2 regions of the Pseudomonas sp. SWRI51 genome follow, and region 2 is predicted to be linked to the other one. Evidence: predicted binding sites of a transcription regulator. Region 2 holds the regulator's gene; the other holds the start of a gene.
What was found. Region 2 encodes FliA, which starts transcription of late flagellar genes. Its sites were predicted from a motif close to CTAAAGTTTNNNNNNNNNNNGCCGNTAA; they were not measured.

Region 1 (5,673 bases), on a different contig from region 2:
CGTTCCGCTGGCACCAGGAGGCCACGGTGACCGCCGAGCAGTATCAGCAACTGCATGACCAGCACCGGCTGATTGCCGATGTGGTGGCGTTCAAAGGCCCGCACATCAACCACTTGACCCCGCGCACCCTGGACATCGACGCGATCCAGCTCGGCATGCCGGCCAAGGGCATCCCGCCCAAGGCCGTGGTCGAAGGCCCGCCAACTCGCCGCCATGCCATCCTGTTGCGTCAGACCAGCTTCAAGGCGTTGCAGGAAAAGGTCGCGTTCAATGACGCCCAAGGCAGCCACACCGCACGCTTTGGCGAAATCGAGCAACGCGGCGCGGCGCTGACGCCCAAGGGCCGCCAACTGTATGACCGCCTGCTCGACGCCACCCGCGCAGCCCTCGGCGGCGCGCCGGCCGAGGCGAATGCCGAGCGCTACATGGCGCTGCTCAAGGCGCAGTTTGCAGCGTTCCCGGATGACCTGGCGCAGATGCGCGAACAGGGGCTGGCGTACTTCCGTTACTTTGCCACCGACAAAGGCCTGGCCGCGCGTGGGCAGGCGGGCCGGCCGAGCAGCTTGCAGGGGCTGATCGACGCAGGGCATGTGCATTATGAGGCGCTGGTGTATGAGGATTTCCTGCCGGTGAGTGCGGCGGGGATTTTCCAGTCCAACCTGGGCGATGACGGGCAGGCGGACTACGGCAGCAACGCCAACCGCGAGGCGTTCGAGGAGGCGCTGGGGCTGAAGGTGCAGGATGAGCTGGCGCTGTATGCGCAGAGCGAGCAGCGCTCGCTGCAGGCCTGCGCACAGGCGTTGGGGCTGGCTGAACTTCACTGACGCTGGGGGCTGCTCTGCAGCCCTTCGCGGCACAAGGCCGCTCCTACAAGGATCGCGGTCGCCTGTAGGAGCGGCCTTGTGCCGCGAACACCGGCAAAGCCGGTGCCATCCTGACTACCGGTTAATGCGGAACCGGTCCACTTCCTGACGCAACTGCCCTGCCAGGCCTTCCAGCTCGCGTGCGGTGTTGGCCAGCTCATTGGCCACGTCACGTTGCTCGCTGTTGGCCTGGGCAATGCTCTGCAGGTTGCGGCTCAGCACGGTCGCGGTGCTGCTCTGCTCCTGGGTCGCCAGGCTGATCGCAGCAAACTGCTCACCGGCCGTGCGGCTCTGCTCGTCGATACGCGCCAGCGCTTCGGCCACCTTGTCGTTGCGCGACAGGCCGTCCTGCATCAGCTTGTTGCCCTGTTCCAGGGTGCTGATGGCATGCCCGGTCTGCTGCTGGATGCTGGTGATCATGCCGGAAATCTCGTCAGTCGCCTGGCGGGTACGCGCCGCAAGGCCACGCACTTCGTCAGCCACCACCGCAAACCCACGGCCCTGCTCGCCGGCTCGCGCAGCCTCGATGGCCGCGTTCAGCGCCAGCAGGTTGGTCTGTTCGGCAATGGCGGTAATCGTGCCGACAATACCGCCGATTTCCTGCGAGCGCGCACCCAGCGTGTCCATCACCTCGGCGGTACCGCCGAGCGAATCGGCAATCTGCTTGAGCGATGCCGACGCCTCGTCCATGGCGCCACGGCCAATGCGGGTCTGCTGGGCGTTGTCGCGGGCCATGCGTTCGGTGCCGGCCATGTTATCGGCGATGTTCATCGAAGTGGCGCTGAACTCCTCAACCGCACCGGCCATGCTGGTGATCTCGCCAGATTGCTGCTCCATGCCCTCGCAGGCACCCGAAGACAGCCCCGACAGCGAACGCGCACGCCCGGCCACCTGCTCGGAGGCGCTGCGAATGTGCTCGACCATGGTCGCCAGGGCATCGCCCATCTTGTTGAAGCTGGCGGCCAGTTGGCCGATCTCGTCATGGCTGGTGACGTTGAGGCGGGCATTCAGGTCGCCCGCGCCAAGGGCTTCGGCCTGACGCACCAGGTCGTCCAGCGGGCGCAGCTTGCGGCGCAGCAGCCATAGCGTGGCAACCACCGCCAGCAGCATGGCCAGCAGGCTGCCAATGGCCAGGCGCATGCCGACGCTCCAGGTCACTTCGCGGATTTCTGCCTTGGGCATGCTGGCAATCACGGTCCAAGGGCCTTCGGCGAATGGCGCTTCGACGCTGAACAGGTCCTGGTCGGCGTTGGCCGGCGATACCAGCCACTGGCCTTGGTTGTCGCGGATCGCCAACGAACCGGTCTCGCCAATGCGGAAGCGCTTGAGGTTGGCGAACTGGGCATTCTGCGCGTCGGTGTAGTCGAAGCCGACGAACAGCACGGCGATCACCTTGCCCGTGCTGTCGCTCACCGGCACATAGCGGGTCATGTAGTTGCGGTCGAACAATACCGCACGGCCTACATACATCTGCCCGGCCAGCAGCTTGGCGTAGGCCGGGTGCTGGCGGTCGAGCTGGGTGCCGATGGCGCGGCTGCCGTCCTGCTTCTTCAGGTTGGTGGTGATGCGCACGAAGTCTTCGCCGCTACGCACGAACACCGTGGCGATACCAGCGGTCATCTGCTGGAACTCATCGACCACCTGGAAGTTGTTGTTCAGCAGTTGCTCACCCAGGTACAGCGCCGGGGTGGCGGCGCCGGCCACATTGACCGTCTCGCCTGCGTGCAGGCTCAGGCCGGTAGCAAAGCGCCGCTCGAACAGGCCGCTCAGGCGCTGGGTGTTTTCCTTGAGCGAGCCATGGAAAGTATCGAGCTGGTCAGCCAGCAGACGCGCTTCGCTACCCAAGTGCTGCTGACGGGTAGTCAGGTTGGCATCGTCCAGCGAACGCAGGGCGAACAAAGTACTGCCGGTGATCACCAGCGCCAGCACGATGGCGAGGGCGATGCCGAGCTGCGAGGCTATGCGGGCACGCGGTTGAGACATGAGAAGCTCCTGGCAAGAGGCCGGGATCATCCTGATCACGCTGACCACCCGCTTCATTATCGACGGGAAATCGCGCCCTCTTCCGGGACGCTGGTGCCAGTGGATCGGCGGCGCCAGGGAATACTTGAGTGTCGGCGACGGGTATTCGCAAACCTTTGCGCTGTGCGTTGCGGCGAGGGCTCTAGCGCGGCCACGAGGACCGCGTCGGGCATCACTATCGCGTCTGGCCATGGTTTCTCTGTAGGAGCGGCCTTGTGCCGCGAAAGGGCTGCGTAGCAGCCCCAGCGATTCTGCATGATGCACAGATACCAGGGCTGCTCCGCAGCCCTTTCGCGGCACAAGGCCGCTCCTACAGATAGATCGCATCCGGGCACGGTAGGGCCATCAGCGCTGGCCCTAGAGTATCTGCACAGCCGGCAGGTCCATGCCCTGCGCCTCATCCTGCAAAAAGCGGCTCAACCGCTGCAAGCGCTCGGCACCCGGCCGGGTGCGCGGCCACACCAGGTAGTAGTCCATGCCGCTGGGCACCGCTGTCGGCCACGGCAAGCTCAGCCGACGCTGCGCGACGTCCTCGGCAACCATCAGCAGGTCGCCCATCGACACCCCGTAGCCACGCGCGGCGGCAATCATGCCCAGCTCCAAGGTATCGAACACCTGCCCGCCCTTGAGCGATACCGCATCGAGCAAGCCCATGCGCCCCAGCCACGCCCGCCAGTCGCGCTTGTCGGGGGTGGGGTGCAGCAGCTCGACGCTGGCCAGGCGCTGCACGTCCCAGGCGGGCTCCGCCAGCAGGTCCGGCGCGCCAACCGGGATCAGCAGCTCGGCGAACAAGCGGCGCACCTCCCAATCAGCGGGAAACACCCCATCGCTTAGCAACACCGCACAGTCGAACGGCTCCTGATTGAAGTCGACATGGTCGACGTCCATCCAGGCGCTGGTCAGTTGCACCTCGTTGCCCGGCTGCAAATGCCGGAAGCGGCTAAGGCGCGCCAGCAACCAGCGCATGGTCAGGGTGGACGGCGCTTTCATGCGCAGGATGTCATCTTCGCCACGCAGGGTATCGCAGGCCCGCTCCAGCGCAGCAAAGCCGTCGCGCACGCCGGGCAGCAGCATGCGCGCGGCTTCGGTGGGTTGCAGGCTGCGCCCACCGCGCACGAACAGGCGGCAGCCGAAGTGTTCTTCGAGGGTACGGATATGCCGGCTGACCGCGCTCTGGGTGATCGACAGTTCGTCACCGGCGCGGGTGAAGGAATTCAGCCGGGCGGCGGCTTCGAATGCGCGCAACGCATACAACGGAGGGAGCTGACGGGACATCACGCACCTGACTTGCTGGGCCACAACGGCAATGTCGGGATCATACCGGCATGACTAATACTCATGGCAAGGATCGGTTTTATCCTTTTGTGCAAAGTTGACTCAGGCCTCAGAATCGTCCCCCTCGCTTACCGCCACCCAACAAGGACCTTCTTCATGCACGTCGCGCCCACTACCGAACTCAAGGCTTTGCTGCGCCTGGCCGGGCCGCTGATCGCCTCGCAGTTGGCGCACATGCTGATGGTGCTCACCGACACCCTGATGATGGCCCGCATCAGCCCGCAGGCGTTGGCTGGCGGTGGCCTGGGCGCGGCCAGTTATTCGTTCATCTCGATCTTCTGCCTGGGCATCATCGCCGCCGTCGGCACCTTGGTCGCGATCCGCAAGGGCGCCAACGACATCGAGGGCGCCACGCGCCTTGCACAGAACGGCCTGTGGCTGGCCTGGGCCCTGGCGTTGGTGGCGGCGCTGGCGCTGTGGAACCTCAAGCCTGTGCTGTTGCTGTTCGGCCAGCAGCCGGACAACGTCGATGCGGCCATGCAGTTCCTAACCCTGCTGCCACTGGCCCTGCCCGGCTACCTGACGTTCATGGCCCTGCGCGGCTTTACCAGCGCACTCGGCCATTCGACCCCGGTGATGGTCATCAGCCTGGTGGGCACGGTGCTCAACTACCTGCTCAACCACGCCATGATCGAAGGCCTGTACGGCTTGCCCAAACTGGGCCTGATGGGCATTGGCCTGGTCACCGCCGTGGTCTCGGTGGGCATGGCAGTGGCACTGGCGCTGTATATCCGCTGGCACAAGGCGTATGCCGACTACCCACTGCGCAAGGGCCTGGCACGGCCTTCGCTGGCAGCGCTGCGTGAGTTGTGGCGGCTGGGCCTGCCGATTGGTGGCACCTACATGGTCGAGGTCGGCCTGTTCGCCTTCGCCGCGCTGTGCATGGGCGTGCTGGGCAGCACCGAGCTTGCCGCGCACCAGATCGCCCTGCAGATCATCACCGCCGCGTTCATGATCCCGACCGGGCTTTCCTATGCCGTGACCATGCGCGTCGGCTTGTATTACGGCGCCGGCAGGCTGCTGGCCGCACGCAGTGCCGGGCGCGTCGGCATCGGCTTTGGTGCGGCATTGATGCTCGGCTTTGCGACGCTGTTCCTGTTGTTGCCGGAGCATTTGGTGAGTTTGCTGGTAAACCGTGATGACCCGGCCTTTGCGGCGATTTACCAGCTGGCGGTGCAACTGGTGATGGTGGCGGCGTGGTTCGAGTTGTTCGATGGCGTGCAGGCGATTGCCATGGGTTCGATCCGCGGGCTCAAGGATGCCCGCACCACGTTCCTGATCGGCGCGGTCTGCTATTGGCTGGTGGGCGCGCCTGCGGCGTGGCTGCTGGCCTTTACCTTGGGCGGCGGCGCGCCGGGGATCTGGTGGGGGCTGGCACTGGGGCTTGGCTGCGCGTCGGTAGCGCTGACGCTGGGCTTTGAGTGGCGGATGAAGCGGATGATTGGCAGGGCTG
Region 2 (5,673 bases):
CGCTGCGGCGGCGGCAGGTTTGGCAGCTGGGGCCGGTGCGGGTGCGGCAGCCGGTGCCGGCTTGGCTTCAGCCTTGGGCGCTGCGGCTACCGCTGCAGCTGCAGCAGGCGCTTCGGCGGCAACGGCGTCGGCGGCAAATTTGCCTTTGCCGTGCAACTGGTCCAGCAGCGCTTCGAATTCATGCTCGCTGATTTCGTCACCGCTGGCGGTGGCGCCAGCAGGCGCTGCGCTTGCAGCCGGCAGCGCGTCAACGGCGAAGGTGCCTTTGCCGTGCAACTGGTCGAGCAGCGACTCGAACTCGTCATCGGTGATTTCATCGCTGCCGGCGGCCGGAGCGGCAGCGGGAGCGCTGGCCACGGCGGGTGCCGAGAACTGGCCTTTGCCGTGCAACTGGTCAAGCAGCGATTCAAACTCCGAATCGGTGATCTCGTCACCTTCGGCGCTGACTGCCTGGCCTTGCGCCTGCTCGCTTTGGGCAGCTTGGGCCTTGACCGCGTCGAGCGAATCGAGCAATTGCTCGAACTCGGTGTCGGTGATGTCCGCCTCAGCAGCGGCCTCGACCACAGGCTCAGGCTCGACCACAGGTGCAGGTGCCGCGCTACCCGGCTCGGCAAGGCGCGACAGCGCCGCCAGCAGCTCACGGGTAGCGGGGGTAACCTGGGTGCGCTCGCGCACCTGGCTGAACATGCTGTTGACCGTGTCGAGTGCTTCGAGCACCACGTCCATCAGCTCGGCGTCGACCCGGCGCTCACCTTTGCGCAAGATGTCGAAGACGTTCTCCGCGATATGGCAGCACTCCACCAACTCGTTGAGCTGAAGGAAGCCGGCGCCCCCTTTAACAGTGTGGAAACCGCGGAAAATCGCATTGAGCAAGTCCGCATCGTCCGGTCGGCTTTCCAGCTCGACCAGCTGCTCGGACAAAAGCTCGAGGATTTCGCCGGCTTCTACCAGGAAATCCTGAAGGATTTCTTCATCGGCGCCGAAGCTCATTAAACGTGCTCCTTAAAAACCCAGGCTGGACAGCAAATCGTCAACATCGTCCTGGCTGGACACGACGTCTTCACGCTTATCGGCATGAATCTGCGGACCTTCACCCCGAGTTGGATGTTTTTCTTCATCTTTTTCAGCACGCAGCTGCTCGTGGTCATGTTCGATACCGGCAAACCGATCGACTTGACTGGCCATGAGCACGAGCTTGAGCAGGTTGCTTTCAACTTCGGTAACCAGCGCAGTGACGCGCTTGATCACTTGACCGGTGAGGTCCTGATAGTCCTGAGCCAGGACAATCTCGTTGAGGTGGCCGGCGACTTTCTGGTTACCTTCAGCGCTATGCGTCAGGAAACTGTCGACACGCTTGACCAATTCACGGAACTCCGTCGCTTCCACTTCGCGGCGCATGAAGCGCTGCCAGTCGGTGGACAAGCTGCGCGCCTCGCTGGCCAGGTCGTTGAGCACCGGGGTGCACGCCTCGGCCAGGTCCATGGTGCGGTTGGCCGCGCCTTCAGTGAGGCGAACCACATAGGAGAGGCGCTCGGTGGCGTCAGTGATCTGCGACACTTCCTCGGCCTGCGGCGTTGCCGGGTCGATATGGAAGTTGACGATTGCGCTGTGCAATTCGCGTGTGAGCTTGCCGACTTCCTGATACAGCCCGCGGTCGCGGGTCTGGTTCAGTTGGTGAATAAGCTGCACGGCATCACCGAACCGGCCGCGCTCGAGGCTCTCGACCAGTTCCTGGGCATGCTTCTTCAGGGTCGTTTCAAACTCACCCAAAGAGTTGTTGGTTGACTCCATTGCTTGCGCCCCCTGACGTGGCTCAGCCGTTGACGCGTTCGAAGATCTTTTCGATCTTTTCTTTCAGCGCCTGGGCGGTGAAAGGCTTGACCACGTAACCGTTGACGCCGGCCTGGGCCGCTTCAATGATCTGCTCGCGCTTGGCTTCGGCGGTCACCATCAGCACGGGAAGGTGCTTGAGGCGCTCGTCGGCGCGCACTGCGCGCAACAGGTCGATACCGGTCATGCCAGGCATGTTCCAGTCGGTCACGAGGAAGTCGAAGTTCTCGCTATGGAGCATCGGCAGTGCCGTGTTGCCGTCATCGGCTTCCTTGACATTGGTGAAGCCCAGATCACGCAACAGGTTCTTGATGATCCGCCGCATCGTCGAAAAGTCGTCAACGATGAGGATTTTCATGTCTTTGTTCAATTAGACCTCCAAGCAGTCTTTAACGCGCTCGGCGCCGAGCGCGCGCTCAATCAATTCGGCACTACAAAAATAAACGACTGCACTGAACCTGGGTTCAACGCGCGCGCCATTCCCCAAGGCGGCTGCGCAGCCGAGCTGCACATTGGCTGTGCAACTGGCTGACACGCGATTCGCTGACCCCCAGGACCTCACCGATTTCCTTGAGGTTCAGCTCTTCGTCGTAGTACAGCGCCAGTACCAGGCGCTCGCGCTCCGGCAGGTTGGCGATCGCATCGGCCAGGGCACGCTGGAAGCGCTCGTCTTCCAGATCACGCGATGGCTCAAGCTGTCCGCTCACTCCATCCTCGTGCAACCCTTCATGTTCGCCGTCCTGCAAAAGGTCGTCGAAACTGAACAGTCGGCTGCCCAAGGTATCGTTCAGAATCCCGTAGTAATCATCGAGACTCAATTGGAGTTCGGCAGCAACCTCGTGATCTTTAGCGTCACGGCCAGTTCTTGCTTCAACACAGCGCATTGCATCACTGACCATGCGCGTATTTCGATGCACCGAACGTGGCGCCCAGTCACCTTTGCGGACCTCGTCGAGCATCGCTCCGCGGATGCGGATACCGGCGTAGGTTTCGAAGCTGGCGCCCTTGCTGGCGTCATACTTGTTGGCCACTTCCAGCAGGCCGATCATGCCGGCCTGGATGAGGTCTTCGACCTGCACGTTGGCCGGCAGACGCGCCAGCAGGTGATAGGCGATGCGTTTGACCAGCGGCGCGTAGCGTTCAACCAGCTCGTACTGCGCGTCCTTGGACGCCTTGCTGTACATCTTGAAACCGCTCGAATTCATAGTACTGGCCCCGCACTGGTCGGCTGCACCAGACGCTCGACGAAAAACTCCAGATGCCCACGCGGGTTGGCAGGCAGCGGCCAGCTATCGACCTTCTGCGCGATGGCCTTGAAAGCCAGCGCACACTTGGACCGAGGGAAGGCCTCATAGACCGCCCGCTGCTTCTGCACCGCCTTGCGAACGCATTCGTCGTAAGGCACGGCGCCGACGTATTGTAGGGCGACGTCGAGGAAGCGGTCCGTGACCTTGGTCAACTTGGCAAACAGGTTGCGCCCTTCCTGCGGGCTTTGTGCCATGTTGGCCAGCACGCGGAAGCGGTTCATGCCGTAATCGCGGTTGAGCAGCTTGATCAGGGCGTAGGCGTCGGTGATCGAGGTAGGCTCGTCGCACACCACCAGCAGCACTTCCTGCGCGGCGCGCACAAAACTGACTACCGAGTCACCGATGCCGGCAGCGGTGTCGATGACCAGCACATCGAGATTGTCGCCAACATCGCTGAACGCCTGAATCAGGCCAGCGTGCTGGGCCGGCGCCAGGTGCACCATGCTCTGCGTGCCGGAGGCAGCCGGGACGATACGTACCCCACCTGGCCCCTGCAGCAGCACATCGCGCAGCTCACAGCGCCCTTCCATGACATCGGCAAGGGTGTGTTTGGGGGTCAGACCGAGCAGCACGTCGACATTGGCCAGGCCCAGGTCGGCATCAAGCAGCATGACCCGGCGGCCGAGCTCGGCCAGTGCCAGGGACAGGTTCACTGAAACGTTGGTCTTGCCGACGCCACCTTTACCACCGGTGACGGCGATCACCTGTACGGGATGCATGCTACCCATGTCTTCTGATTACCTTGTCTCGCTTGAACCCAGGCCACTCAGGAGGCTGAACGCTCGACGCCACGGATCTGCCGGGCAACCCCATGATGTAGGTACTTTTTACCGTTTTCACCTCAACCCACCCGCTTGCCAGGGTTGTGGTAGAGATCAGCGAACATGTCGGCCATGGCCTCCTCGCTGGGCTCGTCTTGCATCTGCACACTGACGGCGCGGCTCACCAGTTGGTGCTTGCGCGGCAGTTGCAGGTCTTCAGGGATGCGCGGGCCATCGGTCAGATAGGCAATCGGCAACTCATGGCTGATGGCCAGGCTCAGCACTTCGCCGAGGCAGGCCGTTTCATCGAGCTTGGTCAGGATGCAACCGGCCAGGCCGCAGCGCTTGTAGCTGTGGTAGGCGGCGGTCAGCACCTGTTTCTGGCTGGTGGTGGCCATGACCAGATAATTCTTCGAGGCAATGCCTCGCCCTGCCAGCGTTTCGAGCTGCATGCGCAGTGCCGGGTCGCTGGCTTGCAGGCCGGCGGTGTCGATCAGCACCACACGCTTGCGCAGCAGCGGCTCTAGCGCCTGGGCCAGGGACTCGCCCGGGTCGACGTAGGTTACCGAGACGTTGAGGATGCGCCCAAGGGTCTTGAGCTGCTCCTGGGCGCCGATACGGAAGCTGTCCATGCTCACCAGGGCCAGGTTGTTGGCGCCGTACTTGAGCACGTAGCGCGCAGCCAGCTTGGCCAGGGTGGTAGTCTTGCCCATGCCGGCCGGGCCGACCATGGCGATGACCCCGCCCTCCTCGATCGGTTCGATCTGCGGCACTTCGATCATGCGCGCCAAGTGCGCAAGCACCATGCGCCAGGCTTGGCGCGGCTCTTCGATGCCAGCGGTCAGTTCGAGCAGTTCACGGGCCAGCCCGCCGGACAAGCCCAGGCGCTGCAAACGGCGCCACAGGTTGGCCTGCTGCGGTTTGCTGCCTTGCAGTTGGCCCCAGGCCAGCGAGCCGAGCTGCACTTCAAGCAGTTCGCGCAGGCCCGAAAGTTCTGAGCGCATGGCGTCCAGCAAGCGCGCTTCGACCGGGGCCGGTGCCGGCGCAGGTGCCGCTTGCGGCGCCTCGACATGCGGCTCTACCAGCGGCTCGGAGGCGGTCAGCGACTGGCCGGCGAACAGTTGACGATTGCCGTCGCCCAGCTCGTTGCGGCCGCTGATTTCGGCTTGGGCGGTAACGATGCGGGACTGGGTCTTGCGCAGTTCGTCTTCGAGCTCGACGTTGGGCACGCGCGGCGCCAGCGCGGACAGCTTGTAGTCCAGCGCGGCCGTCAGCTCGACACCGCCTGCAATGCGCCGGTTGCCGATGATCGCGGCATCGGCGCCAAGCTCATCGCGGACCAGTTTCATGGCCTGACGCATATCGGCGGCGAAAAAACGCTTAACTTGCATAACCCACTACCTCAGCCATTTGGGCCCACGGTGGCAACGATGGTGACTTGCTTGTTGTCAGGTATTTCCTGATACGCCAAAACATGCAAATTCGGTACAGCCAGGCGGCCGAAGCGCGACAGCATGGCCCGGATCGGGCCGGCCACCAGAAGGATGGCCGGCTGGCCCTGCATCTCCTGACGCTGGGCTGCCTCGATCAACGAACGCTGAAGCTTCTCGGCCATGCTCGGCTCAAGAAGAACACCATCTTCCTGACCCTGCCCGGCCCTTTGCAGACTATTGAGCAAGATCTGTTCCAACCTTGGTTCCAAGGTGATCACAGGAAGCTCGGACTCAACGCCCACAATGCTTTGCACGATTGCGCGGCTCAAGCCGACACGCACC

Region 1: HU720_RS18900 (methyl-accepting chemotaxis protein) is a predicted target of FliA. The motif match lies at 2,948-2,975, and genes of this name have one in related genera.

The regions. Positions count from the first base shown of each region.
Region 1 is NZ_JABWRG010000079.1:17,371-23,043, forward strand. Features, by position in the region: gene HU720_RS18895 (VOC family protein) at 1-824, shown strand, start outside; gene HU720_RS18900 (methyl-accepting chemotaxis protein) at 939-2,846, opposite strand; gene HU720_RS18905 (LysR substrate-binding domain-containing protein) at 3,243-4,160, opposite strand; gene HU720_RS18910 (NorM family multidrug efflux MATE transporter) at 4,317-5,673, shown strand, end outside.
Region 2 is NZ_JABWRG010000051.1:20,788-26,460, reverse strand. Features, by position in the region: gene HU720_RS15505 (chemotaxis protein CheA) at 1-990, opposite strand, end outside; gene HU720_RS15500 (protein phosphatase CheZ) at 1,003-1,791, opposite strand; gene HU720_RS15495 (chemotaxis response regulator CheY) at 1,814-2,188, opposite strand; gene fliA (RNA polymerase sigma factor FliA) at 2,295-3,035, opposite strand; gene fleN (flagellar synthesis regulator FleN) at 3,032-3,865, opposite strand; gene flhF (flagellar biosynthesis protein FlhF) at 3,979-5,289, opposite strand; gene flhA (flagellar biosynthesis protein FlhA) at 5,301-5,673, opposite strand, start outside.